Regions from separate parts of the Streptomyces sp. NPDC002018 genome, predicted to be linked through region 1. Evidence: riboswitches for the same ligand, from Rfam matches in the RefSeq annotation. Region 1 holds a riboswitch; each other region holds the start of a gene.

Evidence for each region. Region 1 has a riboswitch for cyclic di-AMP ahead of ACFYYH_RS21065 (transglycosylase family protein). Riboswitches for the same ligand answer to the same signal wherever they lie in the genome.
Region 2: another riboswitch for cyclic di-AMP. It lies ahead of ACFYYH_RS02080 (peptidoglycan DD-metalloendopeptidase family protein); the one in region 1 lies ahead of ACFYYH_RS21065 (transglycosylase family protein).
Region 3: another riboswitch for cyclic di-AMP. It lies ahead of ACFYYH_RS15960 (C40 family peptidase); the one in region 1 lies ahead of ACFYYH_RS21065 (transglycosylase family protein).
Region 4: another riboswitch for cyclic di-AMP. It lies ahead of ACFYYH_RS32730 (M23 family metallopeptidase); the one in region 1 lies ahead of ACFYYH_RS21065 (transglycosylase family protein).

Annotation. Positions count from the first base shown of each region.
Region 1 is NZ_JBIASO010000012.1:90,308-97,341, forward strand. Features, by position in the region: gene ACFYYH_RS21045 (exopolyphosphatase) at 1-705, opposite strand, end outside; gene ACFYYH_RS21050 (DUF501 domain-containing protein) at 702-1,307, opposite strand; gene ACFYYH_RS21055 (septum formation initiator family protein) at 1,500-1,973, opposite strand; gene eno (phosphopyruvate hydratase) at 2,099-3,388, opposite strand; gene ACFYYH_RS21065 (transglycosylase family protein) at 3,726-4,466, opposite strand; cyclic di-AMP (ydaO/yuaA leader) riboswitch at 4,470-4,643, opposite strand; gene ACFYYH_RS21070 (transglycosylase family protein) at 4,998-5,876, opposite strand; gene ACFYYH_RS21075 (cytochrome P450) at 6,092-7,034, opposite strand, start outside.
Region 2 is NZ_JBIASO010000001.1:488,094-495,127, forward strand. Features, by position in the region: gene ACFYYH_RS02070 (S8 family serine peptidase) at 1-1,573, opposite strand, end outside; gene ACFYYH_RS02075 (tyrosine-protein phosphatase) at 1,760-2,557, opposite strand; cyclic di-AMP (ydaO/yuaA leader) riboswitch at 2,964-3,155, shown strand; gene ACFYYH_RS02080 (peptidoglycan DD-metalloendopeptidase family protein) at 3,160-4,098, shown strand; gene ACFYYH_RS02085 (SGNH/GDSL hydrolase family protein) at 4,273-5,145, shown strand; gene ACFYYH_RS02090 (STM4011 family radical SAM protein) at 5,222-6,235, opposite strand; gene ACFYYH_RS02095 (STM4012 family radical SAM protein) at 6,241-7,034, opposite strand, start outside.
Region 3 is NZ_JBIASO010000008.1:247,630-254,663, forward strand. Features, by position in the region: gene ACFYYH_RS15950 (ATP-dependent Clp protease proteolytic subunit) at 1-569, shown strand, start outside; gene ACFYYH_RS15955 (hypothetical protein) at 577-885, shown strand; cyclic di-AMP (ydaO/yuaA leader) riboswitch at 1,202-1,392, shown strand; gene ACFYYH_RS15960 (C40 family peptidase) at 1,395-1,868, shown strand; gene ACFYYH_RS15965 (ATP-binding protein) at 2,307-2,738, opposite strand; gene ACFYYH_RS15970 (helix-turn-helix domain-containing protein) at 3,001-3,855, shown strand; gene ACFYYH_RS15975 (DUF397 domain-containing protein) at 3,957-4,151, shown strand; gene ACFYYH_RS15980 (8-amino-7-oxononanoate synthase) at 4,227-5,384, opposite strand; gene bioB (biotin synthase BioB) at 5,528-6,715, shown strand; gene ACFYYH_RS15990 (adenosylmethionine--8-amino-7-oxononanoate transaminase) at 6,708-7,034, shown strand, end outside.
Region 4 is NZ_JBIASO010000033.1:16,909-23,942, reverse strand. Features, by position in the region: gene ACFYYH_RS32765 (APC family permease) at 1-358, shown strand, start outside; gene ACFYYH_RS32760 (hypothetical protein) at 565-777, shown strand; gene ACFYYH_RS32755 (HAD family hydrolase) at 953-1,606, opposite strand; gene ACFYYH_RS32750 (hypothetical protein) at 1,816-1,950, shown strand; tRNA gene ACFYYH_RS32745 (tRNA-Met) at 2,024-2,097, shown strand; gene ACFYYH_RS32740 (MerR family transcriptional regulator) at 2,224-2,970, shown strand; gene ACFYYH_RS32735 (PP2C family protein-serine/threonine phosphatase) at 3,259-4,404, shown strand; cyclic di-AMP (ydaO/yuaA leader) riboswitch at 4,660-4,814, shown strand; gene ACFYYH_RS32730 (M23 family metallopeptidase) at 4,826-5,857, shown strand; gene ACFYYH_RS32725 (PrsW family intramembrane metalloprotease) at 5,927-7,034, opposite strand, start outside.

The DNA.
Region 1 (7,034 bases):
CAGGCCCAGCGCGATAGCGGCCACGGTGGTCACGGAGCCGGCGAGACCGACCAGGGTGCGGGGTTCGCGCAGCGGGACCGTCCGCTCGGCGAGGTCGAGGGCCGCGTCGATGTCCGCGCGTATCGCGGCGATCTGCGCGGCGGTGGGCGGATCGCTGACGACGCCGTCCCGCACGAGATGCCGTTCGGTCAGCCGTACGCACCCGATGTCCACGGAACGGGCGGCCCGTACCCGGTCGTCACCGACGACGAACTCGGTCGAACCGCCGCCGATGTCCACGACCAGACAGCCGTCCCGGCCCGGCAGCTCCCGGGTGGCGCCGGTGAAGGAGAACTCCGCCTCCTGGTCACCGGTGATCACCTCGGGCTCCACACCCAGGATGTCCAGCACACCGCGGACGAACTCGTCGCGGTTCTCCGCGTCGCGCGAGGCGGAGGTGGCCACGAAACGGATCCGCTCGGCGCCGTACTCCTTGATGACGGCGGCGTATTCGCGGCAGGCCTCGAAGGTGCGCTCCAGCGCCTCGGGCGCGAGCCGGCCGGTACTGTCCACGCCCTGACCGAGCCGGACGATCCTCATCCGCCGGTCGAGATCGACCAGTTCGCCCGCCGCTCCCGCGCCGGAGGCGCCGTCCGGCGCGGTGATGTCGGCGACCAGCAGCCGGATGGAGTTCGTACCGCAGTCGATGGCGGCGACCCTGGTCACGCGCGCTCCTCCCCGGCCGTGGTCCCGGCGGCGCCGACCCCGGCCGCGCACCCGTCGGCCGCGGACTCGTCGGCCCCGGCCCCGGGTCCGCAGGGCGTCACGCACGGCCCCTTCGCCCACCACGGCGGCAGCATGGCCAGCGCCTCGTCCCCGAGCGGGTTCACGCCGGGTCCCGCCGCCAGCGAGTGGCCGACCAGGACATGCAGGCACTTCACCCGGTCCGGCATACCGCCCGCGCTGGGGAAGCCCTCCAGCACCTCGATGGCGTCCCGGCGCGCGAGATAGTCCTCGTGCGCGGCGCGGTACGCGGCGGCCAGCTCGGGATCGGCCGCGAGACGCTCGGTCATCTCCCTCATGACGCCGTTCGCCTCCAGCGTGCCGATGGCCGAGGCCGCGCGCGGGCAGGTCAGGTAGTACGTCGTCGGGAAGGGCGTGCCGTCGGGAAGGCGCGGGGCGGTCTCGACCACATCCGGCTGTCCGCAGGGGCAGCGGTGCGCGATGGCGCGCAGTCCGCGCGGGGGACGGCCGAGCTGTTCCTGGAACGCGGCGACGTCCGCCTCGGTGGGCTCGGTGCGTTCGGTCTGCGGAGGGGGGGTGTCCATGCCTGCCTTGGTTCTGCGGTCCTGGTGCCACGGTGCCGTACGCCGCGCGGATCGTGCGCCGGGTACGGGCCATGACCGATAACGGGTCGTGCCTGATACGAGTGGTGCCTGATACGGATGGTGCCTGATGCGGGCGGTGCCTGATGCGGAGGTCCACGGCCGACGGGCGGCGCCGCCGGTACGGCAAGCGCGCTACCGGTCCGGGCGGTCCGCGTTGTCCACGCCGTCCAGGACGTTCGAGTACCAGGGGCGCTCCGTGGCCTCCCGCTCCTCACGGCGCTCGCGCACCGCGTCCGGGTCGATCATGGTGTAACCGGTCTCCCCCGGCATCACGTAGTGGAGATGCTCGCGGGCCAGCCGCTGGATGTACGCGTCGTCCTGGAGCCGCGCCTTCTCGTCACGCAGCTCCTCGACCCGCTGTCTCGCCTCCCGGGTCTGCCGCTCCTGCTCGGCGATCTCGTTCCGCTGCGACACGTACTGCCGCATCGGATACGCGAGCGCCACCACCAGTGTGCACACGACCAGGGCGAGGAAGGCCGCCCGGCCGGTGAGACGGGAGCGGCGGTCCTGGCGTCGGTTCTGCGAGCGGTAGACACGCGCGGCGGTCTGCTCGCCGAGCAGCCTCAGCCTGGTCCCGGTGGAGAACCGGTCCCGGTTCCCGGCCATGGCTCGCCTCCCCTGTCACGTGCGTACGTCCCCGGACACGGTACGGGACCGGGAGCGGGGACGTACGGACGACGGGCGGGACGGGCGGGACGGCCGCCCCTGCCCCGCCCCTGCTCAGCCATGGGTCAGGCGGAGCGGAACCGCGGGAACGCGCTGCGGCCCGCGTACACCGCCGCGTCGTCGAGGATCTCCTCGATACGCAGAAGCTGGTTGTACTTGGCGACACGGTCCGAGCGGGCCGGGGCACCGGTCTTGATCTGACCGCAGTTCACCGCGACGGCCAGATCGGCGATGGTGACGTCCTCGGTCTCGCCGGAACGGTGGGACATCATGCACTTGAAACCGTTGCGCTGGGCCAGCTCGACGGCGTCCAGGGTCTCGGTCAGCGAACCGATCTGGTTGACCTTCACGAGCAGGGCGTTGGCGGAGCCCTCCTCGATGCCGCGGGCCAGCCGCTCGGGGTTGGTGACGAACAGGTCGTCGCCCACGATCTGCACCTTGGAGCCGAGCTTGTCGGTGACGACCTTCCAGCCGGCCCAGTCGTCCTCGAAGAGCGGGTCCTCGATGGAGACGAGCGGGTACGCGGCGACCAGCTCCTCGTAGTACTCGGTCATCTCGGCGGCCGAGCGCGACTTGCCCTCGAACTCGTACGAGCCGTCCTTGTAGAACTCGGAGGCGGCGACGTCGAGCGCGAGCGCGATGTCACGGCCGGGCACATAGCCGGCTTCCTTGATGGCCTCGATGATCAGGTCGAGCGCGGCGCGGTTGGACTCCAGGTTCGGCGCGAAGCCGCCCTCGTCGCCGAGGCCGGTGGAGAGCCCCTTCGTCTTCAGGACCTTCTTGAGGGTGTGGTAGACCTCGGCGCCCCAGCGCAGCGCCTCGGAGAAGGACTCCGCGCCGATCGGGGCGATCATGAACTCCTGGATGTCCACATTGGAGTCGGCGTGCGAGCCGCCGTTCAGGATGTTCATCATCGGGACGGGCAGCAGGTGCGCGTTCGGGCCGCCCAGGTAACGGAAGAGCGGGAGGTCCGAGGCCTCGGAGGCGGCGTGCGCGACGGCCAGGGAGACACCGAGGATGGCGTTGGCGCCCAGCGAGCCCTTGTTCTCGGTGGCGTCCAGGTCGATCATGGCCTGGTCGATCAGGCGCTGCTCGGTGGCGTCGTAGCCGACGAGCTCCGGGCCGAGCTGCTCGATGACGGCCAGCACGGCCTTCTCGACACCCTTGCCCAGATAGCGGTTGGCGTCTCCGTCACGGAGCTCCACGGCCTCGAACGCACCGGTGGAGGCACCGGAGGGGACAGCAGCACGGCCGGTGCTGCCGTCGTCGAGGCCGACCTCGACCTCGACCGTGGGGTTGCCTCGGGAGTCCAGGATTTCCCGGGCTACGACGACGTCGATGGACGGCACGAGCATCTCCTTCTGGGATGTGACGCTTGGAGTGCAGGGTCTCATTGGCCTTGCGGCAAGAGCCTAACCGCCTCCGGGCCACCGTTCGGCCGGTGCCCGCCCGCCAGGTCCTGTCCGGCGGAACTTCGCGGGCCCGAGCGCACCCGCGCACCGATGAGCACCCGCCCGGCCACGGCCCCGGACACGGCTCGGACACGGGCCGGAACGCACGGACCCCGGCCCGGCGCGTACGGGGGATCACGCGCCGGGCCGGGGTGGCCGGGGGACGGCCGGTGGGGGACCGTACGGGCCCGGCCGGCCGGGGCCCGGTCCTCGGGGCCCCGGCCGGTCGGGTCAGGCCAGGTCAGCGCAGGTGGAGCTGCTGGCCCGGGTAGATCAGATCGGCGTGGCCGACGATGTCCTTGTTCAGGTCGAACAGCTTCTTCCAGCCGCCCTTGACCTGGTGGGCCGCGGCGATCTTGGAGAGGCTGTCACCGGCCTTGACCTTGTACTCGCCGTCGCCCTTCTTGACCGTGGCGGCCCGGCTCTCGCCGCGCGAGGCGGGCTGCGCCTCGGTACGGACGGACGGCTGCCGGGGCTGTGTCCGCTCCCGCTTCGGCTGGGCCGGCCGGCTCTGCTGCTGGGCGGCCTGGTCGCCCGCACCGGAACCGGAACCGGAATTCGAACCCGAGCCGGAACCGGAGCCCGAACCGGACGAGCCGCCGTCGTACGCGGCGTTGGAGAGGTTCACCCCGCAGGTGGGCCACGCGCCCTTGCCCTGGCCTGCCAGGACCTTCTCGGCGACGGCGATCTGCTGGGACTTCGAGGCGAGGTCGGCCCTGGCCGCGTAGGAGGTTCCGCCGTAGGCGGCCCAGGTGGAGCTGCTGAACTGGAGTCCGCCGTAGTACCCGTTGCCGGTGTTGATGGACCAGTTGCCGCCGGACTCGCACTGGGCGACCCGGTCCCACTCGGAGGCGGTCGCGGCGGAGGCGGAGGTGGCGCCGATCAGCGGGACCGCGACGGCGGCACCGGTGATTCCGGCCAGTGTGGCGTAACGGGCGGTCCTGGACGGACGGCGGTGCTTGCCCTTGCTGGAACGCGGCATGGAAGATCCCCTCACCGACGCCTGCGAGGTGAGCTGTCGGGTTCGGGCCAAGTGAGTTGCCCGGCCGGATGCTCGCGCATCCGGCTCCACCCCGAGCCGGTCGGCGGCCGTCTCTCGACGGCCGGGCCCGGCACAAACCTGTGGGTCCCCCGCTCCTGCCTTCGGCGCATGACGCGACGACTACTCCCCCCGGCCGCCGGCAGGATTCGGCGTGACGGTCGACGGGGCCCGCGGTGCGAGCGGTTCAGACCGTAATCACAGGGCCGTGGGTTCTTCAAAGAAGCACATCAGGGAGAAAACACCCTTTAACACCCCTCCGGGTTTACGCATTTCCGCTGGTGGGAGCGGAAATCAGGGCAACCCGTAGCGCAAAACTCCCCAGTTGTGGCAAAGAGACCCTTGTCTCACTTGCACAGAAGCGGACATAGAGCGGCCAATCACCTGCTGGACCGGCGCCGCTTCAGGGCGCCGCCAGGGCCGCGGCCAGCGAGAACGAGGCAGGGGTGGCCCTTTGACCACCCCTCGTTCACCTCACAGCCAGCCGCCGGGCACCTTCTGGCCGTCGGCGACCAGCCAGTTGCGTTCGCTCGGCCGGTCGGCCTCGGCGGGAGCGGTGGTTTCCGCACGTTCTGTCAGGCGTTCCGTGGTACGCGACAGTCCGTCACCCCATGAGGCATGACGGCCGTATTCACGCTCTTCGTCCGCATTGCCGGTTACAGCCTCTTCCTGCGCCGCCTCACCGCGGTGCTTGCCCTTGGCCGGCTCCGTACGGCCGTCGGATGCGCCACCGGGGCCGTCGGAGACCGCGCCCTCCAGGCCCTCGACGCCGTCCGCGGAAGCGGAGGCTCCGGGTGTGGGCGCGGTGGCGGAACCGGAGGGGACCGGCTCACCCGGCCGTGCCGACGTCCCACCGGCGGAGGCGGAGGGCTTGGCGTCCGCGGCGCCGGAGGGGCTGTCCGTCGGGCCGGTGCCGCGGCCGTCCTTCGCGCCCCCCGTCGAGCCGGAGGCGCCCCCGAGGTCGGCACCGGGCAGCAGGGCGCCCGCCAGACCCGAGACCGACGCGCAGCTCGACCAGGCCTTCACACCCTCGGCCGCGAGCACCTTCTCCCCCACCGCTATCTGCTGGGAGCGGCTGGCGAGGTCGGGCCGGGCCGCGAACTCCCCGCCGCCGAAGGCGTCCCAGGTCTCCTGGCTGAGCTGGAGACCGCCGTAGTAGCCGTTGTCGAGGTCCGCGCTCCACATGCCGCCGCTCTCGCACTCGGAGACACGGTCCCAGGTGGAGCCGTCCGCCGCACTCGCGCCCGAGGCGGCGAACAGCGGGATGGCGATCGCCGACCCGGTCACCCCCGCGGCGACGATCAGGGCGGGGGCCTGGCGTGGTCTGCGGTGTCGGCCGTTCGCGGAGCGCATGCGCTTGCCTTCCGTGTGACTGTCGTTTCGACTACGGCGTGTTGCTGCTGAGTCGTCGGTGAACGTAGCGGTACTCGAACGTCTGTCACAAGTCGATGCAGCGGAGATCACGTGAAAGTCACATTCCTGATGGCCCGTCAGTTATATGGCGTCGATACACCGTCGCGCCGACGGTCGTCCGGTGGTGATCCGGCGCCGAATCCGTCAGTGGCTCATCAGCCGGACAATGGCGTGAACTGCACCGGAAGCGTGCGCAATCCACGCATGATGAGCCCTCCGCGCCAGCGCAAATCGACAGGATCCACGGCAAGCCGCACATCGGGCAGCCGGGTCAGCAGCGTCGCGAGAGCGGTCTGCCCCTCCAGGCGGGCGAGCGGAGCGCCGAGGCAGTAGTGGATGCCGTGCCCGTAGCCGAGGTGCTGATTGTCACGCCGTGCGAGATCGAGCGTGTCGGGGGACGTGAACCGCTCGGGGTCGCGGTCCGCCGCGGCGAGGACGACCAGGACGGGATCGCCCACCGCGATCCGCTGCCCGCCGAGCGTCACGGGCTCGGTGGCGTACCGCCAGGTCGCCAGCTCCACCGGGCCGTCGTGGCGCAGCAGCTCCTCCACGCCCGTCGCGAGCAGATCCGTCTCCCCCGCGTCGAGCGACCGCTGGAGCCGGGCGCGCTGCTCCGGGTGGCGCATCAGCGTGTGGACGCCGTTGCCGATCAGGTTCACGGTGGTCTCGAAACCGGCGAAGAGGATGATGAAGGCCATCGCGGCGGCCTCGTTCTCGGTGAGGTGCTCGCCGTCGTCACCGGCCCGGATGAGACCGGAGATCAGATCGTCGCCGGGGTTCTCCCTCTTGCGGTGGATGAGGTCGGCCAGATACGCGCGGATCTTCTTGACGGAGCGCGCCACCCCGCCGCGCGGGCCGCCGCCGTGGCGGATCATCATGCCCGCCCAGTCGCGGAAGTCGTCCTGGTCCTCGGCCGGCACCCCGAGCAGATCGCAGATCGCGTAGATGGGGAGCGGGAAGGCGAAGTCATGGATCAGATCCGCCTCCCCCTTCGCCGCGAAGCCGTCGATGAGCCCGTCGGTCAGCTCCTGCACGCGCGGCCCGAACGCGGCGATCCGGCGGGGCGTGAACGCCGTGGACACCAGCCGGCGCAGGCGG
Region 2 (7,034 bases), on a different contig from region 1:
CCAGGGCGACCGTGCCGGTCGCGGTGAGCGGGCCGAGCGCGGCCGCCGCCAGATCGATCCGGCCGCCGCCCTGCTGGGCCGGCTGCTGGCCGGGCACCGTACGCGCGGTGCTGACCAGGGCGTCCTTGAGACGGTCCGCGCGCCAGTCCGGGTGCTGCTGGGCGAGCAGAGCCGCGGCGCCCGCCACATGCGGGGTGGCCATCGACGTGCCGGACGCCGCCACGTAGTACGGGTCGACGGGGTCGCCCATGGTCGTCCCGGTGGCGCGGGCGGCGACGATACCGACGCCGGGCGCGGTGACATCGGGCTTCACCGCGCCGTCGCCGAGACGGGGGCCGCGGCTGGAGAACGGGGCGAGCGAGTCGTCACGGTCGACGGCGCCGACCGTGAGCGCCGCGTCCGCCGCGCCGGGGGAGCCGACCGTACGGTCCCCCATCTCCCCGGTGTTGCCCGCCGCCACGACGAACAGGGCGCCGCTGGCCGCGGTGATCTCGTCCAGCGCGTGGCTCATGGGGTCGGTGCCGTCGGTCGGGGCGTCGGAGCCCAGACTCATGTTGATGACCTTGGCGCCCTCGGCCGCGGCCCACTCCATGCCCGCGATGACCTGCGACTCGGTGCCGTAACCGTCGTTGCCGAGCACCTTGCCGATCAGCAGGCCGGAGTCCGGGGCGACGCCCTTGCGGGTGCCGCCGGACGCGGCGCCGCTGCCGCCCACGGTGGAGGCGACATGGGTGCCGTGGCCGAAGACGTCCTCGGTCCCGCCGCTGCCGGAGAAGTCCTTGGACCCGACGACCCGGCCGGCCAGATCGGGGTGCGTCGTGTCGGCGCCGGTGTCGAGGACGGCGACCTTGACCCCCTGGCCCCGGTAGCCGGCGGCCCAGGCGGCGGGGGCGTTGATCTGTCCCGTACTGCGGTCCAGGACGGCGTTCACCTTGCCGTCCAGCCAGACCTTGGGGGTGACCCGGAGAGCGCTGGTGCCCCTCGCGTCCCCGGCGGGGGCGAGCGTCTTCCAGAATCCGCCGAGATCGTCGGCGGGGACCCGCAGTGAGCGGGCGCCGATGCTCGCCAACTGCCGTGAGGGTGCGGAGTCCTCCTGGAACCCGGACAGGGAGCGCAGGGTCTCGGCGGCCCGTGCCCCGGCGGGCTGGGCGACGATCAGGGGCAGCGCGTCGGTGTGCGCCTCGTCGTAGCCCTGGGAGACCAGCGCGGTCACATCGAACAGTTCCCGGTCCAGCGTTCCCGCGGAGACCAGGTCCATGACGTCGGACGGCAGTACGGTCAGCCGGCCGTCCTGCTCGGCGGTCCGGAAGAGGATGCCGTTGCGGCCGGGACCGGGCAGGACCGAGGCCGAGCGCTTTCCGTCCGGGCCCGTGCTGAGCGTCACCCGGTCACCGGTGATCAGCCGCACCGTCACCGGGGTGCCCGCCGCGGCGGACCCGGGGGATCCGGGGGATCCGGCGGGCCCGGCGGGCGCCGTGTCCTGGGCGGAGGGACGGGCGGAAACCGGCCCCACAGCACCCACGGTCATCAGCAAGGCTATGGATACCGCCGCCGTCAGGCGGATACGTCTCATCTGTCCAGCCCCTTCGTTCTACTCCGCTGTCACGCGCTGTTGGACAGAATCTGGTAGCGCCGGAGGGGCTGTCACTGCTTCGCGGTGGCGTGGTTGAGACATGTCCCAACCACGCCACCGCGGCGAACGGCGGTCGAGGACCGCGAAACGCGCTGGCCGAACGGCTGTTCAGGACCGCGGAACGTGTCAGTCGAGGAGGCGGGCGCGCAGCCGCTCGCGGGTCTCGGGGGCGAGTCCGAGACCTTCGGTCAGATAGGCGTCGGTGCTGCCCCAGGTCTTCCCGATGGTCTCGAAGGCCGCCGCCAGATACTCGGCACGCGCGTCGAAGAGCGGGCTGAGGAGGTCCATCACCTCGGTGGACGTACCGGAGGGCGAGTTGTCGCTGCGCCGGACCACATAGCGGCGGTGCGGGTCGTTCGACTTCAGATAGTCCGCCTCGATCGCCCCGGGCTCCACCCCGACCGCGAGCAGGGCCACCGCGATCGAGAGACCGGCCCGGTCCTTGCCCGCCGCGCAGTGCATGAGCGCCGGGGTGCTGTCCTCGGCGAGGGAGTGCAGGACACGGCTGTGCTCGGCGGTGCGTTCCCTGATGATCGCGCGGTACGAGTCGGTCATCCGGGTCGCCGCCCGGCCGTCCGCGAGGAGCGAGCGGAGCTGGTCCAGATCGCCGCCCCTGACCATCTGCCAGAACTCGGCGCCGTCGGCCGGGTCGGTGAGCGGGATGTTCACATGGCGTACGCCGGGCAGCTCCACGTCCGCGCCGTCGAGCTTGAGATCGGCCGCATTGCGGAAGTCGAAGATCGTGTGCAGTCCGAGGGACGCGAGAAAGGCCGCGTCGGCGGCGGTGGCACTGGCGAGATGGCCGCTGCGGAAGAGCCTGCCCGGCCGCACCCGCCTGCCGTCCGTGGTGGGCAGTCCTCCGACATCACGGAAGTTGCGCACGCCGGCCAGTTCGGGCTCTGTCGACGGGACCTGCTGCGTCACGGCCTGCTCCTCCGTGTCTGCCGTCGGCGCGGCTCGCCGACGCTGTCGACCTCTGACCCTACGACACCTGTTCGGGGAGTAATTCGTTCGGATGACGGGAATCCGATGGGACTATTCGGACATTTATCGCGGTTGAATAGCACTCAACGGTGCATCTGTCCGTATTGAGCCATTCCTCATAACCTGCCCCGGTCATGACCGAGTTGGTCTCCCGGCCGTGACCAGGATCATATCCGTGACGTTCCGTGGCGATGCCATGTATTCGAATTCCCTGTCCGGCGCGGAGTTCGGAGTCCGTTATCCACGCAGGGTGACCGGTAAACCCGGGTTAAATGCGAGTGCGCCTTGTCGACGGAAAAGGATCGCTTGTACCGGTAGTGCCACTGGGCCTACGTTCACCCTCAATCCGAGCGGAACGCCGAATCCTGCCGCCGCTCGGAATTCGTATCCGACCAGCAACGCGTGGCAGGAGCGGGGGACCCAGGTAGTACGCCGTCCCGGAAATCCGGACGGCTCGGGGTGAAGTCGCTCAGCATGTGCGACCGGGCATCTCCAGTCCGAACCCGACAGCTCACCTCGCAGGCGCCGGAGAGGAATTCGCCATGCCCGCGAAGGGTAAACACTGCCGTCCCAAGTCCAGCTCGGTATCGCGCGGATTCATCGCCGCCGGCACCGGTGGAGCCGCCATCGCGCTTCCGCTCATCGGCGCCACCGGCGCGCACGCCGCCGAGAAGGCCGCGCCCGCCGCCGCGCCCGAGGCCGTCTCCCAGCAACAGCTCGGCGGGGAGCAGGCCGGCGCCAAGAAGGCCGTCGCGAAGAAGGGTGCCCACAAGACGCGGACCTACACCGTGGTCGCGGGCGACTCCCTGTCCAGGATCGCCGTCAAGCAGCATGTCCGCGGCGGCTGGGAAAGGCTGTACAAGGACAACCGCGAGGCCGTCGGCTCCAACCCCTCACTCATCCACCCCGGACTGGAGCTGACCATCCACGGGAAGGGCGCGGGCAAGGGCCACTCCAAGCCCCCGGCCAAGCCCTCCAGCTCCTCGGGCGGATCCACCACCACGCCGGCCACGGCCGACCCCGCGCCCCAGCCGACGGACGAGGCGACCGAGGCGCCGGCCGAGAGCGGCTCCGCCGGCTTCACGCTGCCCGTCGACGGCATCCGCACCAGCACCCCGTACCACGCCTCCGGCAGCAGTTGGGCCAGCGGCTACCACACGGGTGTGGACTTCGCGGCGCCCTCGGGCACCGTGGTGAAGGCGGTGGCCGACGGCACGGTCGTGACGGCGGGCTGGGGCGGCTCGTACGGCAACCAGGTCGTCATCCAGCACAGCGACGGCCACTACTCGCAGTACGCGCATCTGTCCTCCCTCTCCGTCTCCGAGGGCGAGAGCGTCAGCGAGGGCCAGCAGCTCGGCCTCTCCGGCTCCACCGGCAACACCACCGGTCCGCACCTGCACTTCGAGATCCGCACCGGACCGGAGTACGGCTCGGACATCGACCCGCTGGCCTATCTCCGCGACCACGGCGTCAACATCTGAGGCGTACACCGCCGTTGTCCCGGTACTCCGTCTCCGCCCGGCGCTTCCGTGCCGGGCGGAGAACGTGGGGCATATTCCCGCTTGGTCGAAAATTGACCGATGGCATATCTCACCCCTCGTCAACCCTTCCTTACGGTCGCGTAGGTCACATCTGCGGGTGAAAGATGTGCTCTTGTGGCAGACGATTCGAGATCAAGAAGAAGAGGCGTATTCGGGTCGTACACGGCGATCGGTGACAGCTTCACGGAGGGCGTGGGCGATCCGGGACCCGATGGACACTATGTCGGCTGGGCGGACCGGCTCGCGGTTCTGCTCGCCGACCGGCTGGCCGATGGACGGGCCGACCGGCCCACCGGTCCGGTGCCTGGCGCGACGGCCGTCCCCGGTGCCCCGGCGGACACCGTGCACGGGGACTTCCGCTACGCGAATCTCGCCGTACGCGGCCGGCTCCTCGACCAGATCGTCACCGAGCAGATACCCCGCGCCAAGCGACTCGCCCCCGATCTGGTGACGTTCTGCGCCGGCGGCAATGACATCATCCGGCCAGGCACCGACCCCGACGATGTCGCCGAGCGCTTCGAGCGGGCCGTCGCCGATCTCACCGGGGCGGTCGGCACGGTCATGGTGACCACGGGCTTCGACACCCGGGGCGTCCCCGTACTGCGCCATCTGCGCGGCAGGATCGCGACCTACACCGCCCATGTGCGGGCCATCGCCGACCGCTACGACTGCCCCGTGCTCGATCTCTGGTCCCTCAAGTCCGTCCAGGACAGGCGGGCCTGGGACGGCGACCGGCTCCATCTCTCCCCCGAGGGCCACACCCGGGTCGCGCTGCGCGCCGCGCAGGTGCTCGGCCTCGATGTGCCCGCCGACCCCGACCAGGTCTGGCCGCCCCAGCCACCGCGCGGCAGCTTCGAGGTGCGGCGCGACGACATCAACTGGGCCCGTGAGTATCTGGTGCCCTGGATCGGGCGCAGGCTGCGCGGGGCATCCTCCGGAGACCATGTCGTGGCGAAGCGCCCCGACCTGCTGCCCCTGCACCGGTGAGGCCGGGGCGGCCCAGGCCCTCCGCGACAGATCCCGTCCGCCCGCGCGGCGGACGGCGCCCTGCCCGGCACAGGGCCTACGGCTCCGGCCGCGCCTCCGGCCGCGCCTCCGCGACGAGGCCCGTCCGCCGGACGGCGCCGGGAGCGCCGAGTGGTACGCCGGGAGCGCCGAGCGGTACGAGGACCGGACCGGCGCCCGCGCCGCCCCCCTCGGCGGCCCGCCCGGCCGGACCGTCCCGCAGCGGATCGCGGACCCTCGGGATCCGCTCCAGCACTCCGCCCGCGAAGACGTCGTACAGCGGCAGCGACTCCAGATGCACATAGCCGATATGGCAGTCGCACACCGCCAGTGGGCAGGGCCGCGGCGCGAGTGCCTCCCGGTAGGAACCGTCGTAGAGATTGCCCAGCTCCGCGCGGACGAAGTGGCAGCGCCGCACGGTCCCCTCACCGTCCACCGAGATCACCGACTCACCCGTACGGCAGGGCAGCCCGGCCGAGCGGTGCGGCCGGCGGCTGTACGGGAAGAGGGGATCCAGTTCCGTCCAGCGGGCGGCCTCCTCGTCCGTATAGCCGTGCCCCTCCGCCGCGTTGATCCAGAGATAGACGGGGGCGGGCAGCTCGGCGCGCAGCCGGCGGGCCTGTCCGAGATGCCCGGGGAGGCCGACGACACCCACGCTGAAGCGGATGGAGCGGTCCGCGAGCTCATGGCACTTGGCGAGGAAACGGTCGTACGGCGTCTGCCCCGGGTGGTACGTGCACCACAGCGCCAGCTTCTCCGGATCGGCGTCGGCCAGCCAGTCGGTGCGGCAGCTCAGATTGGTCTGGACGGCCACCCGCCGGACGTGCGGCAGCCGTGACAGCTCGCTGAGCGTCCGCCGGTACCAGGAGCGGACCAGCGCCTCGCCCCAGGGCGTGAACAGCACCGACAGCCGGTCGTCGCGCTGCGCCGACACCCAGGCGGCGAACCGCTCCAGCGCGTCCCGGTCGGCGCGGAGCTGCTCACGGCTGTCCCGCCGCTTGGCGAACGGGCAGTACGGACAGTCGTAGTCGCAGGAGGAGAGCGGGCCGCGGTACAGGATCGTCAGGTCCATGGGGCTCACTTCGCCTCGTACGCGGCCATCGCGGCCCGTACGGAGGGGGAGAAGAGCGCGGGACCCAGGGCGTCCGAGTACGCGAGTCCCTCGGGCGACAGACGCAGCAGCCCGGGGCCGGCGTTCTGGTCCAGCCAGCCGAGGGCCGCGAACCGGGCCAGCTCGGCCGGGAAGTCCTCGGCCGGCGCCGAGCCGAACCGCTCGCGGTAGCCGGCCACCTCCATGCCCCGCGCCTGGAGGAGCGACTGGAGCAGATGGCGACGGCGTGGCTCGTCCCCGTCGACCCGGCGGCCGACCTCCGCGCGGGAGAAGTCCTCCGTCGCCGTATAGGCGTCGATGATGGTCCGTATCTCGCGCATGTCGACGGCGTAGTCGAAGGAGTAGTGGAGCCCCGAGGTGTACGAGCGGGCCCCGCAGCCGAGGCCGATCATGCCGTCGGTCTGGCAGGCGTAGTCGTCCGCTCCCCGCGGCGGTGCGCCCGTGTCGCCGTCCGGACGGCGGAACATCCGCAGGGACACCTGCTCGTACCCCTCGGCGAGCAGCCGGTCCCTGCCCTGCCGGTAGAGCCGCAGGCGCTGGGCGTCCCAGGCGGCGTCGCTGCCCGCGCCCAGTCTGCCGAGACCGGTGAGCGGCCGTACATAGAGGGGATAGAGATACAGCTCCTCGGGCAGCCAGGCGAGCGCGGCGTCCAGGGAGTGGCTCCAGGTCCGCTCCGTCTGGCCGTCGATACCGTAGATCAGATCGATATTGAGCACCGGGATCCGGGCGTCGCGGATACGGCCGAGCGCGGCCTCGACCT
Region 3 (7,034 bases), on a different contig from region 1:
GGATCGTCTTCCTCGGCACCGCGGTCGACGACACCGCGGCCAATGATGTGATCGCGCAGTTCCTCCATCTCGAGTACGCGGCGCCCGACCGGGACATCTGCCTCTACATCAACTCGCCCGGCGGCTCCCTCAGCGCCATGTCCGCGATCTACGACACGATGCAACTCGTCACCTGCGACGTGGAGACGACCTGCCTCGGCCAGGCCGCCTCGACCGCGGCGGTCCTGCTGGCGGCCGGCACCCCGGGCAAGCGGATGGCGCTGCCCGGAGCCCGGGTCGTCATCGAGCAGCCCGCCATCGAGGAGCCCGTCCGGGGCCAGCCGTCCGATCTGATGATCCATGCGGAGGAACTGCTGCGGCAGCGGAGCATGCTCGCGTCCCTGCTCGTACGGCACACCGGCCGGAGCGAGGAGCGAATCGCCGGGGACATCGAGCGGGCCAGGGTCTTCGCCGCGGCCGACGCGAAGGCGTACGGTCTGGTCGACCACGTGGTCCAGAACCGCAAGACGTCCCTCGGCAGGCCGGCCCCCAGCGCGGCACACCCCTTCGGCTCCCCCGGTGGGCGGTGACACGCCGATGCTGCCACCGGAGCTTCCTCCGCTGCCCGCGCTGACCCGCGCCGAGGGCGATCTCGTCGACAGCTTTCTCCAGATCCTCGATCTGCTGGGGCGGATCAACCCGGCGCGCGGCACGGACACCTACGGCGCACTGCGCGCGGCCCAGGCGCTGCCCGCGCAAGCGGTCGCACTACGGGACGCGCTGACGGCGATGCATCTGCGCGGTGAGACCGAACTGCACGCCACGACCCTCGCCCGCGCCCTGCGGGTACTTGACGGGGAGCGACGCGCCGGGCGCGTCACCATGCCGCCCGAAGACACGACATGAGCCCGTGTCTGTTCCCGTATGGACGCGTCCGTACGGGAACGGCTCGGCCTTTCGGGGTATGGATCTTCTGGACGCGCCGGGGGACGCAAGTTGCGCGAAGTGGCCGGGCACGGGAAGCGCGGCCCAACTCCCGCGCAGGTACGGGCCTCATCAGGCCTCGGACCCCCGGCCCGACACACCGCTCCGCCACCCGTACGGATCAGACGTGACGAACTTCACATATCCTCGTTTCGCCTCGGAAATCATCTGATAACGAGTCAAGATCCGTGGGACGACAAGCCCCCGCCACCCCCGGCGGGGCGGTCCGGGCGGACGCCGAGTCCTGCCGCCGTTCCGGATGTCTGGTCGACAGAAGTGGATCGGCAGGAGTGGAGGACCCGAGCAGTACGGGACGGCCGTGTACGCGTGTATGGCCGTTCCTTGGGGTGAAGCCGCTGACGCGGCCGGGCATCTTCGCCTGTCCGAACCCGACAGGTCATCCTTCACAGGCGGCTGACGAAGGGTTGCGCATGAATGCGCAGACATATGTCCCGTCTCTGCTCTCCCGGGCCGGTGCCGTATCGGTCCTCACCCTCGCGACGGTCGGGGGCACCATACTGGCCCCCGGCGCGACGACCGAGGCCCATGCCGCCGCACGTGCCGTCAAGGCGCTCCGCGTGGCCGCCTCCAAGGAAGGCTCTCCGTACCAGTGGGGGGCCACCGGACCCCATCGCTTCGACTGCTCGGGCCTGACGCTCTACTCGTTCAAGAAGGCGGGCAAGAAGCTCCCGCGCACCGCTCAGCAGCAGTACAACAGAACCCGCCATGTCTCGGCCTCCCACCGGCGCAAGGGCGACCTGGTGTTCTTCCACTACGGAAGTTACGTCTACCACGTCGGCATCTACGCGGGCCGCGGGAAGATCTGGCACTCGCCGAAGACCGGTGCCCTGGTGAGGCTCGAACGGATCTGGACCCGGAATGTCCTGTACGGCCGGGTGAACTGAGCGCGGTACGCCTGGACCGGCCGGTGCGCGCCCTGCCGGTCCAGCACGGCCCACAGCACGGCCGACCCGCGCGGGCCGGCCCACGGAACACCGTCACACCGAATACACCGGATACACCGGACGGTCCGAACGGTCCGGACGGTCCGGCCCGGACGACGGGACCGGACGGAACACACGCCGCCGGTGCACACCGGCACACGGAACACACGCGGCCCGCGGTGGGCCGCAGCGGAACACGACCGTTCCGTCCCCCACCGGCAGGGGACGGAACGCCCCTTGGGCGCCGCCGGCCGGCGCCCGGGACTCACGCGGCCCGTCCCAGGCCGCAACGGAACACCCCGTGTCCCGTCCCTCGCGGGGCGGGACACGGCACACCGTTCGGCCGCGCCCGGCCCGTCCCCGGCCGGGCGCGGTCGGGCGCGGCCGGGCGCGGTCGGGTCAGCTCTGGACGGGGACCGTCCAGGGCAGTGCGATCCAGACCGTCTTGCCGCCCTCCGCGGTCGGCGTGACGGACACGGCCCCGCCGCCCTCCAGGGCCAGCCAGCGGACGATCACCATGCCCCGGCCGTTGTCCTGCTGCGCCGCCACCGGCAGCCGCTGCGGCCAGCTCGGGTGGCTGTCGGTGACACCGACACGGAGCTGTTCGTCCCGGTCGAGCGCGATCTCGACGGTGAACGTGGGCGACTGGCCGAAGGTGTGCTGCACCGCGTTGGTGGCGAGTTCGGAGACGATCAGCCGGACCGTGTCGGCCGTCTCGGCGTCCCCCGGCAGGCCCCACTCCCTCAGCAGGTCGGCGACATATCTTCTCGCCGCCGGTACCGACGCGGGATCGCTCGGCAGCGTGATGGATGCTTCCTGATGGTCTGCCATGGCGACGCCGTCCCTTTCCCGCCCGGACCTGACTCCGGCGCAGTGCGGATGCCTGCGTGGACGGCCTCGGACTGTGCTCAGCGTGCCACTCATCCTGCCGTTCACACGGGCCATCCACCGAGATCTGCATATATCTGTCGCTCGAAGTGGTGAACTCTGCTACGCGAGACCGTATTTGGGCGGCGAAAAGATAACTTCTCCGCCGCGGCGCACTGGGCGCGTACGAGACGCTTACCGGAGAGGGCCGGGGAAGGGATTTATCATGCGGCATATTCCGGCGGTACGCCGACGCAGGCTCGGGGAGGAATTGCGCAGGCTGCGCCAGCGGGCGGGACTGACGAGCGGGGAGACCGCGCGGCTGCTCGGCTGGCACCAGTCGAAGGTGAGCCGGATCGAGACGGGTGTCAGCGGGGTGAAGGACGAGGACCTGGTGGCGCTACTCGACGCCCTGGGGATCACCGATCCGCAACTGCGCACCCTGCTCGGCGCCCTGGCGGGCATCACGGACGGCGGGCCGGGGTGGTGGAAGGCGTACGGCGGGGTGATCCCGCCCCGGTACCGGGACTTCATCAGCCTGGAGTCACAGGCCTCCACGGCCCGTACGCTGGAGACCTCGGTGGTGCCGGGGCTGCTCCAGACACCCGACTACGCGCGGGCGGTGACCAGGGCGGCGCTGGTCGGTCTGCCCGCCACGACGGTCGACTCCCTGGTCGAGGTGCGGCTCGCCCGCCAGGAGGTGCTGCACTCCGCGACCCCGCTCGAACTGCACGCGGTGCTGGACGAGGCCGTGCTGCGGCGCGAGGTGGGCGGACCCGGGGTGATGCGGGGCCAATTACGGCGTCTGTCCGAGGTGGCCCGGCTTCCGCAGGTCTGTCTCCAGGTACTTCCGTTCACCGCGGGCGGCTATGTCGGGCTCACAGGTCCTTTCGTTGTCTTCTCCTTCCCGCACATTACTGATCTGGATTTGGTCGTTCTCGACCATTTGACGAATAGCCTCTATCTGGAGCGGAAAGAAGACCTCGAGGCGTACGGCGCCGCGTTCCGCACGATGCAGGCGCATGCCCTCCCGCCCCAGGAATCATTGGATCTCATCGCCGGGATCGGCGACGGCGCGTAGGGAGCATCATGTCCGCTTACCTCGCACAGCCCCCTGTCCAGACTCCATCCTCCATCCCCCACACACACCACTCTCCTCCGACGACTTCCCCGGTAACAGCCGTGGCCCCGGCCGCCGTCTGGCGGCGCAGCAGCCACAGCACGGGGGCGAACAACTGCGTCGAGTCCGCGCGCACCGGCGCGGATGTACTCGCCGTACGGGACTCCAAGAACGTGACACGGCCTCATCTCTCGTTCTCCGCGGCCGCGTGGACGTCCTTCGTCGCCTCTCTGCGGGAGGAGACATTCACCGACTGACCGTGGCACCCGCTCGGTTCGTTCCGCCCGCTCAGCCGTGTCCTTCCGGCCGGTTCCCTCCGGCCGGGCGGACACTCAGGCCGCGGTCGCGCCCACGGGCGCGGCCGCGGTGATCGTCCGTACCGCCGCGCCGATCTGATCGTCCGTCAGATCGGCACGCGCGGTGAGCCTGATCCGGGAGATGCCGTCGGGCACCGACGGCGGGCGGAAACAGCCCACGGCCAGCCCCCCGGTCCGGCAGTCGGCCGCCCAGCGCACGGCCGCCTCCGGTGACGGCGCCTGTACGGAGACGACGGCGGCGTCCGGTGGCGCGACGGTCAGGCCCGCGCCGGTCAGCCGCCGGTGCAGCGTACGGGCGACCTCGCGCGCGCGGTCCGCCCTGCCGGGCTCCCCGCGCAGCAGCCGCAGACTCGCCAGCGCGCCGCCCACCGCCGCCGGTGCCAGCCCCGTGTCGAAGATGAACGTCCGCGCGGCGTTGACGAGATGCTCGACGACCCGGGCCGGGCCGAGCACCGCACCGCCCTGGCTGCCCAGGGACTTGGAGAGGGTCAGGGTGGCGACCACACCGGCCGTCCCCGCGATCCCCTCGGCGTGTGCCGTGCCCCGCCCTCCCTCGCCGAGCACACCCAGACCGTGCGCGTCGTCGACCAGGAGGGCGGCTCCCCCGGTACGGCAGATTCCGGCCAGTTCCGCCAGCGGCGCGGCGTCGCCGTCCACCGAGAACACCGCGTCGCTCACCACCAGCGCCCGCCGCCCCGGGTGCGCTTCGAGTGTCTTGCGTACGGCGCCGGGCTCCGCGTGCGGTACGACCACGGTCTCGGCGCGCGAGAGCCGGCAGCCGTCCACGATGGAGGCGTGGTTGCCCGCGTCGGAGACCAGCAGGGAGTCACGGGCCGTCAGCGCGGTGAGGGCGGCGAGATTGGCCGCGTAGCCGGAGGAGAGGACGAGCGCGGCCTCGAAACCGCAGAACGCGGCGAGTTCACGCTCCAGTTCGGTGTGCAGCTCCGTGCTGCCGGTGACCAGCCGGGAGCCGGTGGCCCCCGCACCCCAGCGGCGGGCGGCGTCCGCCGCCGCACCGGTCACCGCGGGATGACGGGCGAGCCCCAGATAGTCGTTGCTCGCCAGATCCAGCAGGGCGGAGTCGGCGGGGCGCGGGCGGAGCGTACGGACCAGGCCCGCCCTCTCACGGCGGCGCGCCTCGTCGTCGGTCCAGTCGAAGGGATCCTGCGCCATGGTGCGGTCCTTTTGTAGGGTGCGCACAGACTTTAACCGTGGCCGGACCGGGTCAGGATGTGGCCATGCACACACTTCGTTCCGGTGGTGTTGTCGTGTTCCTCCCTGGCTTCGCGACGCTCGCATAGGCCAGGATCGGCATCATGGACCTGCTGAAGACGCTGGTGGAGAAGGGCCTGCGGCGCGAGCCGCCGACCCGCGAAGAAGCCCTCGCCGTACTGGCGACCTCCGACGACGATCTGCTCGACGTGGTGGCCGCGGCCGGGAAGGTGCGCCGCCAGTGGTTCGGGCGGCGGGTGAAACTCAACTATCTGGTCAATCTGAAGTCCGGTCTGTGCCCCGAGGACTGCTCGTACTGCTCGCAGCGGCTCGGATCGACGGCGGAGATCCTCAAGTACACCTGGCTCAAGCCCGAAGAGGCGTCGAAGGCCGCGGCGGCCGGTGTGGCGGGCGGGGCGAAGCGCGTCTGTCTGGTGGCGAGCGGACGCGGACCGACGGACCGTGATGTCGACCGGGTGTCCCGCACGATCGAGGCGATCAAGGAGCAGAACGAGGGCGTCGAGGTGTGCGCCTGTCTCGGGCTGCTCTCGAACGGGCAGGCGGAGCGGCTGCGCGCGGCGGGCGCCGACGCGTACAACCACAACCTCAACACGTCCGAGAGCACGTACGGGGACATCACCACCACCCACACCTACGCCGACCGGGTCGACACCGTGCGGCAGGCGCAGGCCGCCGGGCTGTCCGCCTGTTCCGGTCTGATCGCCGGTATGGGGGAGAGCGACGCGGACCTGGTGGATGTGGTCTTCTCGCTGCGCGCGCTCGACCCGGACTCGGTCCCGGTCAACTTCCTGATCCCGTTCGAGGGCACCCCGCTGGCGAAGGAGTGGAACCTCACCCCGCAGCGCTGTCTGCGCATTCTGGCGATGACCCGGTTCGTCTGCCCGGACGTGGAGGTCAGGCTCGCGGGCGGGCGTGAGGTGCATCTGCGCTCGATGCAGCCGCTCGCGCTCCATCTCGTCAACTCGATCTTCCTCGGTGACTACCTCACCAGTGAGGGCCAGGAGGGCAAGGCCGACCTGGAGATGATCGCGGACGCGGGCTTCGAGGTGGAGGGCGCGGACACCACGACGCTTCCCGAGCACCGGGCGGGCGGCTGCGGGCCGTGCGGCGGCGAGTCCGAGGCGGGCGCTTGCGGCACGGCGGTGCCGGAGCGTACGGCCGCGGCGGCCGCCGGGCAGGCCCCGCCCGCGGCGGGCGATCCCGCGGCGCGTACGGATCTGGTCGCCGTACGCCGTCGGGGCGCCGGTACGGATCTGGCGCCCAATGCCTGAGCTGTCCCCGGCCGACCTGCTGGCCCTGGACCGGGCCCATGTCTGGCACCCGTACGGCCCGATGCCGGGCCGTGTGGAGCCGCTGGTCGTGGAGTCCGCGTCCGGGGTCCGGCTCCGGCTCGCCCAACCCGTCGAGGGGCAGAGCGAGTTGATCGACGGCATGGCGTCCTGGTGGTCGGCGGTCCATGGCTACAACCACCCGGAGCTGAACGCGGCGGCGCGTGGTCAGCTCGACCGGATGAGCCATGTGATGTTCGGCGGGCTCACCCACGAGCCCGCCGTACGGCTGGCCTCGCTGCTGGTGGAGATCACACCCGAG
Region 4 (7,034 bases), on a different contig from region 1:
GGCCCGCGACCGGCACCTGCCACCCGCTCTGGCCGCCGTACACCCGCGCTTCAGGGTGCCGCAGCGGGCCGAGATCGCCGTCGGCGCCGTCGTCGCCCTGGCCGCGGCCACCGTGGATGTGCGCGGTGCGATCGGCTTCTCCTCCTTCGGGGTCCTCGCCTACTACGCGATCGCCAACGCCGCCGCTCTCACCCTCACCTCCGCCGAGAAGCGCCCGCCGCGCGCCGTACCCGTCCTCGGACTCGCCGGGTGTCTGCTCCTCGCCTTCGCCCTGCCCCTGCCGTCGGTCGTGTCGGGCGCCGCCGTACTCGCGGCCGGCGCCGCCGTGTACGCGGTGCGAGCGGTACGGAGGAGCTGACAGAGCGGTACGGAGCCGATCCGCCCCGAGTCATCCGCCCCGAGTCATCCGCCCGAGTCACCGCCCGGGTCGACGGGGAACAGCGGGTCCGGCGGGTCCGGTCGGTCCGGATCCGTACGGTCGGTCCGTATCGGTACGGCGGGTGTGATCAGAACGTAGCTTCCCAGCGGCTGCGGAGCGGGCGGGAAGGTCGCACTCTTGGCCCTATGAGTGATGCACCGATCGTCGTCCACCGGGCGTCGGGGACAGGCGGGCGGCGGGTCACGGTCCGCGGGCGGATCATGGGACTCGCCCACTCCGACGATCATCTTGTCGAATTCCTGCGCCTTGCCGGTCTGCCCGACGCCTGGGAACTGCTCGACGACCCGGAGTGGGTGGAGTGGCAGGGCGGTACCGCGCACGATTACAGCGTCGTATGAGCCGCCGGTGAGGATCGCTCGGCCAGGCGGTTCCGGTGTTCCGGCATTCCGGCAGTCCGCCGGCCCTGCGGCCCTGTGACTCTGTGACCGGGGGCCGCGGCTCTGTGACCGGGGGCCGGGGGGACGGGGGGCCGGGGTCCGGGACGGGACCCAGGGTCCGGCCCGGTGAGGTCGCTCAGTCCTCCGGCGCGATCGTCGCCGCGATCGAGGTGAGCTGGGTCAGACTGTCGATCCGCCAGTCCGCCGCCTCGACCACTTCCGGGTCGTCCGCCCACAGATAGCCCCAGGGGCCGCGCCGCAGATGGGCCGTACGCAGGCCCGCCCGCCGCGCGGGGAACAGGTCGTACGCGGGATGGTCGCCCACGTACACCGTTCTGTCGGGCGTCGCCCGCGCCACCTCGATGACATGGCCGAAGAACTCCGGGTCCGGCTTGGACACGCCCCACTCGGTGGAGGTGGCCACCAGATCGACGGGGAGATCGAGGCGGCGCAGGAGGTCACCGGCCTTGACGGTCTGGTTGCCCGCCAGCACCACACGGATGCCGAGCGCTCGGAGACCGGCCAGGGCGGGCCGTACATCGGGGTAGAGGTCGGACTCGTCGAGATGCTCGCCGCGCCCGGCCGCCTCTCTGGCGCGGTTGGCCTCAGCGATGTCCATACCGGGCTTGATCAGGCGCAGGGCGTCGGTGTGGTCCTTGTTCTGTACGGTGACGGCGCCCACGAGCGCGGAGATGGTGTGCCGGGGAATACCGAGCCAGTCGGCCCAGGAGGCCCAGTAGCGGTCGTCGCGTACGAGGGTCTCGCCGACGTCGAACACGATGGTTTCGATCACCGGTCCAAGCGTAGGGGGATACGCTCCGCCGATTGTCAGTGGCAGGCCGTAGCCTGTGTCCTATGTTCGCTTCCTCGTCCGCTTCCTCTTCGGCTTCTGCGTCTGTTTCTCCGTCCGTCCCGGACTCCTGCCCGGTTTCCGGCCCTGTGTCCGGTTCCGAGGCCCCCGGGGCCCCTTCGGCGCATGAGCAGGTCCGGTCCGCCGCCGTGGTCAACAGGGAGATCCGCGCCCTGTGGGCACGGGCGGGCAGCACACTCTCGCCCACTGAGCAGGAGCGTTACCAGCGGCTTCTGGTGGAGTGGGCCGCGGCGGTACGGGCCGATGTCGTGACCGCCGCCTAGCGAGCAGCCCCGCCCGCCCTCGCGCCGAGTGGTGATGATCTTGCTCTGGATGGCGTAAGGTTGTGTTCATCGACGCGGGGTGGAGCAGCTCGGTAGCTCGCTGGGCTCATAACCCAGAGGTCGCAGGTTCAAATCCTGTCCCCGCTACTGATAAGAACCGAAGGCCCGGATTCCAAGCGGATCCGGGCCTTCGTCGTTCCCGGGTTTTTCCCGTCCCAGGGCCGCGCCCTCGCGCTTGACCTTTACGCGACGTCAAGTTCTACGGTCGATCTCATGGAGTGGTCGATCCAGGAGATCGCGAAGAAGGCCGGGACCACGAGCCGCACGCTCAGGCACTACGGCGAGCTGGGGCTGCTGGAGCCCAGCCGTACGGGCGCCAACGGCTACCGCTACTACGACCAGCACGCCCTGGTCCGGCTTCAGCGGATCCTGCTGCTGCGCGAGCTGGGCCTCGGTCTGCCGGCGATCGCCCGGGTTCTCGACGGCGAGCAGGACACGGCCGCCGCCCTGCGCACGCATCTCAGCCTGCTGGAGCAGGAGCGCGAGCGCGTCGAGCGGCTGATCACCTCGGTCAGGACCACTCTCCACAAGACCGGGACAGGGGAGGACCTCATGGCCGAGGAAGTGCTCGACGGCTTCGATCACACGCGGTACGAGCAGGAGGTGACCGCGCGATGGGGCCGCGAGGCGTACCGGAAGGGCGACCGCTGGTGGCGCTCGCTGAGTGAGAGGGAGCGCCGGGATTTCCAGGACCGGCACGAGGCCATCGCCCGTGACTGGGCGCGGGCGAAGGAGGCGGGCCTGGCCGCCGGCAGCGAGGAGGCGCAGGTCATCGCCCGGCGGCACTGCGACTGGCTGTCGGTGACGGCCGAGGCCACGAAGTCGTATGTCATCGGCGTGACGCGGATGTACGGGGAGGACGAACGCTTCACATACGCCTATGACAAGTACGGTGAAGGGACAGCGGTGCTCGTACGGGACGCCATGAAGGTGTACGCCGGGCGCCACCTGACCGACTGACTGGCTGACCGGCCCCACGGCCGGCCGGCCGACTTGCCGACCGGCCGCCGCAGGGCGGTCGAACGGCCGTCTGACCTGCTGTGGAGCAGGCCGGTCCGGACCGGCTCCATAGCCCACTCGGCCGACGGCGAGTCGCCGCTGTGGGCGGTAGCGGCCAGCCTGGGTGGGGCGCGGTACCGTCCGCAGCCCAAGGCGGAACCGGGCAGGTGACCACTGGTGGGGAAGCTGAGCAAGCTCAGGGAGAGCCTGGGTGGCAGAGGCCGGCGGGCCGACGATCTGACTGGTCCCATGTCCGCCGACGGCACGCTGATGCCGAGCAGCCGTATCCGCACGGGCCGTCGGCTGGTGCGTTTTCTCCCCGTGCTCGTGATCGTCGTCGGAGTGGTCCTCGATCTCTCGACCCCGACGCGGGTCACCGCCGCCCCCCTGTACGCGGCCTCACCCCTGGTCGCGGCGCCGTTCTATCCGCTGGCCGGTACGTTGCTGGTCAGCATCGCCGCGATCTTCGCCGAGCTGTCGATGCATCTCTACACCAACTCGCTCAACTCGCTGGAGTCGGTCAGCGAGTTGCTGACGGTGGTGATCGTGTCTCTTCTCGCGCTGTACATCGGCGGTGTGCTGCGCCGCAGCGGGCAGCGGCTCGCGTCGGCCCGGATCATCGCCGAGACCGCTCAGCGGGCGGTGCTGCCCAGACCCGCCGAGCGGATCGGCGGACTCCGTATCGCCGCGCGGTACGAGGCGGCGCAGGAGGGCGCGTTCATCGGCGGCGACCTGTTCGCCGTGCAGGACACGCCGTACGGGGTACGTCTGGTGGTCGGGGACGTACGGGGGAAGGGGCTGGAGGCGGTCGAGGCGGTGGCGGTGGTCATCGGGTCCTTCCGCGAGGCCGCGGAGCAGGAGAGCTCGCTGGAGGGCGTGGCGCAGCGGCTGGAGCGGGCGCTCACGCGCGACGGGAGCAGACGGGGCGGGCTGGACGCCTACGAGGGATTCACCACGGCCGTGCTCGCCGAGATCCCGCACGACGGGAGTGTGGTGCGGCTGGTCAACCGGGGCCATCCCGATCCGCTGCTGATGTGCGAGGACGGGCGGGTACGGATGCTGGAGACGCGTGACCCGGCGCTGCCCCTCGGGATGAGCGAACTGGGCGCGTGGCCGGACCGCGCGGAACAGGCCGGGTACCCGGCCGGGTCGACGCTGCTCTTCTACACGGACGGACTGTCCGAGGCGCGCGATTCCCATGGTGTCTTCTACGTTCCGCGCGACCGGCTGGACGGCCGGATCTTCCAGGGGCCCGACGAACTGCTCCAGGCGCTGATCGACGACGTACGGCTGCACACGGGCGGCGGGAGCCAGGACGACATGGCGCTGCTGGCGGTGAACCGGCCCACGGAGGGGCAGCCGGAACGGCGCAGGACGATACCTCTCGTCCCCTGAGGCGACCCGGGCGCGGTCCGGGGGCGGCCACCGTATGTGATCGTGAGGTATCACTCCGCATAACATTTGACATACCGTCAGGTATGCGCGGTGTACTGAAAGGCAGTCAGCTCGCCCGATTGCGTGTGCATGTGCCCTGGTGTGTCCGTTGCGAAGTTGTTAATGATCACAGGGAACAGCTTGGAATAAAGGCCTGGTCTCTATTAACGTTCGATAACGCAGCGCGGTCGTCCCAGCCGACGTAAGAGTCGGCGCCGTGCTCACGCGCCGAATCCCGCAAGGGAACCGGGGAACCACACATTGGGGTGAATCGGGCGTTCTTTGCTGCCTTGTGCGGCGGAGGGCATCCGTAGGAGACCTTCCTGCTCCGAACCCGTCAGCTAACCCGGTAGGCGAGAAGGAAGGAAAGGAGTGCGCCTCAGTGGCGTCCAATCAGCCTGCCCCCACCGCCCCCTTCGAAACCCCCTCGTTCGGCGACCAGCCGGAGCGGGCCTGGGGAGAGTGGAACCCGACCGAGGAGTCCGTACGCCCGGTACGCGGCAGGCATCGCGTCGGCAAGCAGCGCAACGGCTTCGCCCGTAGCTCCACGGTCCTCGGCGTCGGCGTCATAGCCGCCGTCGGCGCGGGCGGCATGGCCACCGCGCAGGACAAGCCCGCGGTCTCCATATCCCTGCCCGACGCCATCACGGACAATCTCCCCGACGCCAAGTCGCTGCCGGGCATGGGTTCGCTGGCGGCGGACGAGGCCGAGCCCGATCTGCTGGCCAGCGCCCCGCTCACCACCGCCGGAATGACCACGGCGGACGCGGAACAGGGCGCCACGGACGCGGGCGAGGCCCTGCGGGCCCGGATCCTCCAGCAGGCCGAGCAGCAGCAGAACGAGGCCGACGCGACGGAGAAGGCGGCCGCGGAGGCGGCGGCGGCCGAGCAGGCCGCGGCACTCGCCAAGAAGCAGCAGACCGAGGCCGAGAAGAAGATCGAAGAGGCGAAGAAGAAGGCCGAGGCGGAGGCCAGAGCCAAGGCCGAGGCGGAGCGCCTCGCGAAGCTGGCCGCCAGCTTCTCCCTTCCCACCTCCTCGTACACGATCACCTCCACCTACGGTGAGTCCGGCTCCATGTGGTCCTCCGGCTACCACACCGGCCTGGACTTCGCCGCCCCCACCGGCACCCCGGTCAAGGCCGTGCACGGCGGCACGGTCACCTCGGCCGGCTGGTCGGGCTCGTACGGCTACCGCACCATCCTGGAACTGGATGACGGTACGGAGATCTGGTACTGCCACCAGTCCTCGATGACCGTCAGTGCCGGTCAGAAGGTCACCACCGGCGAGACCATCGGCCGGGTCGGCGCGACCGGCAATGTCACCGGGCCGCATCTCCACCTCGAGGTCCACACCCCGGGCGGCTCCGGCATCGACCCCATGAGCTGGCTGCGCAGCAAGGGCCTGACTCCCTGAGCCGGATGACTGCCTGAGCCGGATGACTGCCTGAGTCGGCCCGCCCCCCCCGGGGCCGAGCTCCCTTCGTCAGTACTGGCGGTACGGGTTGTAGCCGTCGTAGTCGATGTACGGCGGTGGCACCCGCACCCGCCCCGTGGCCCGCGCCGCATAGGTGAGCGCGGGCCCCGCCATGTCCCGGCGCTGCCAGAGATGGTGCAGCAGCTCCTGCTCACGCTCGACGAAGTCCGGGCCGACGCTGCCGCGCCGGGCGCGGTGGCGCAGAAACGCCAAGGACGTCGCGAACGTCTCGTACTCCCCGACCGACCTGTAGGCCTCGGGCCCGTATGTACGGCCCGCGAAATCGCGTGCCATGGTGCGCGCCCGCATCGAGGAGAGCGCCTGGGGCGCGGCGGACGGCAGCCAGCCGGCCGCCGCGTACGCGGGCAGTTCGGCCGCGACCGTACGCAGCTCGCGCTGCCGGCTCCAGATCGCCAGCCAGGTCAGCAGGCCGAAGACCGGCACCATGAACACGGCGTACACGGCGTAGAAGCCGAACGGGCCGAAGAGCGACGACGAGGCGTTCCACAGCGCGTGCATGCCCATCGCCAGCGCCAGACCGAGCGGCGGAAGGGCGAACCGCCGGATCCTCTGGCGGCGGGCCGCCATCGCCGCCAGCCCGAAGCCGATGCCCGTGAGCACGGTGAAGAGCGGGTGCGCGAACGGTGACATCACCACCCGTACGAAGAAGGTCGCGGCCGTCACGGAGGCCAGCCCCGAGAAGCCCGCGCTCCGGTCCTCGCCGAAGGCGCTGCCGAGATAGAGGATGTTCTCGGTGAAGGCGAAGCCGGTGGCGGTGAAGCCCGCGAACACGACCCCGTCGACCAGTCCGTTGAAGTCCCGTCGGCGGAACAGGAAGAGCAGCAGGATCGCCGCGGCCTTGGCGCTCTCCTCCACGACCGGCGCTATCACCGTGGCGCCGAGGGACTCCGCGCCCGCCGGGTCGGCGGTGGCGATGGCTATCCACCGGGTCGCGAAGGTGTTGGCGATGATCGCGACGAGGGCGGCCGCGAAGGCGCCCCAGGCGAAGGAGAACACCAGATTCCGCCAGGGGCCCGGTTCGACCCGGTCCAGCCAGCGGAAGGCCGCGATCAGCAGCGGGACGGGCAGCACGGCCAGCCCGAGGCCGACCAGAAAG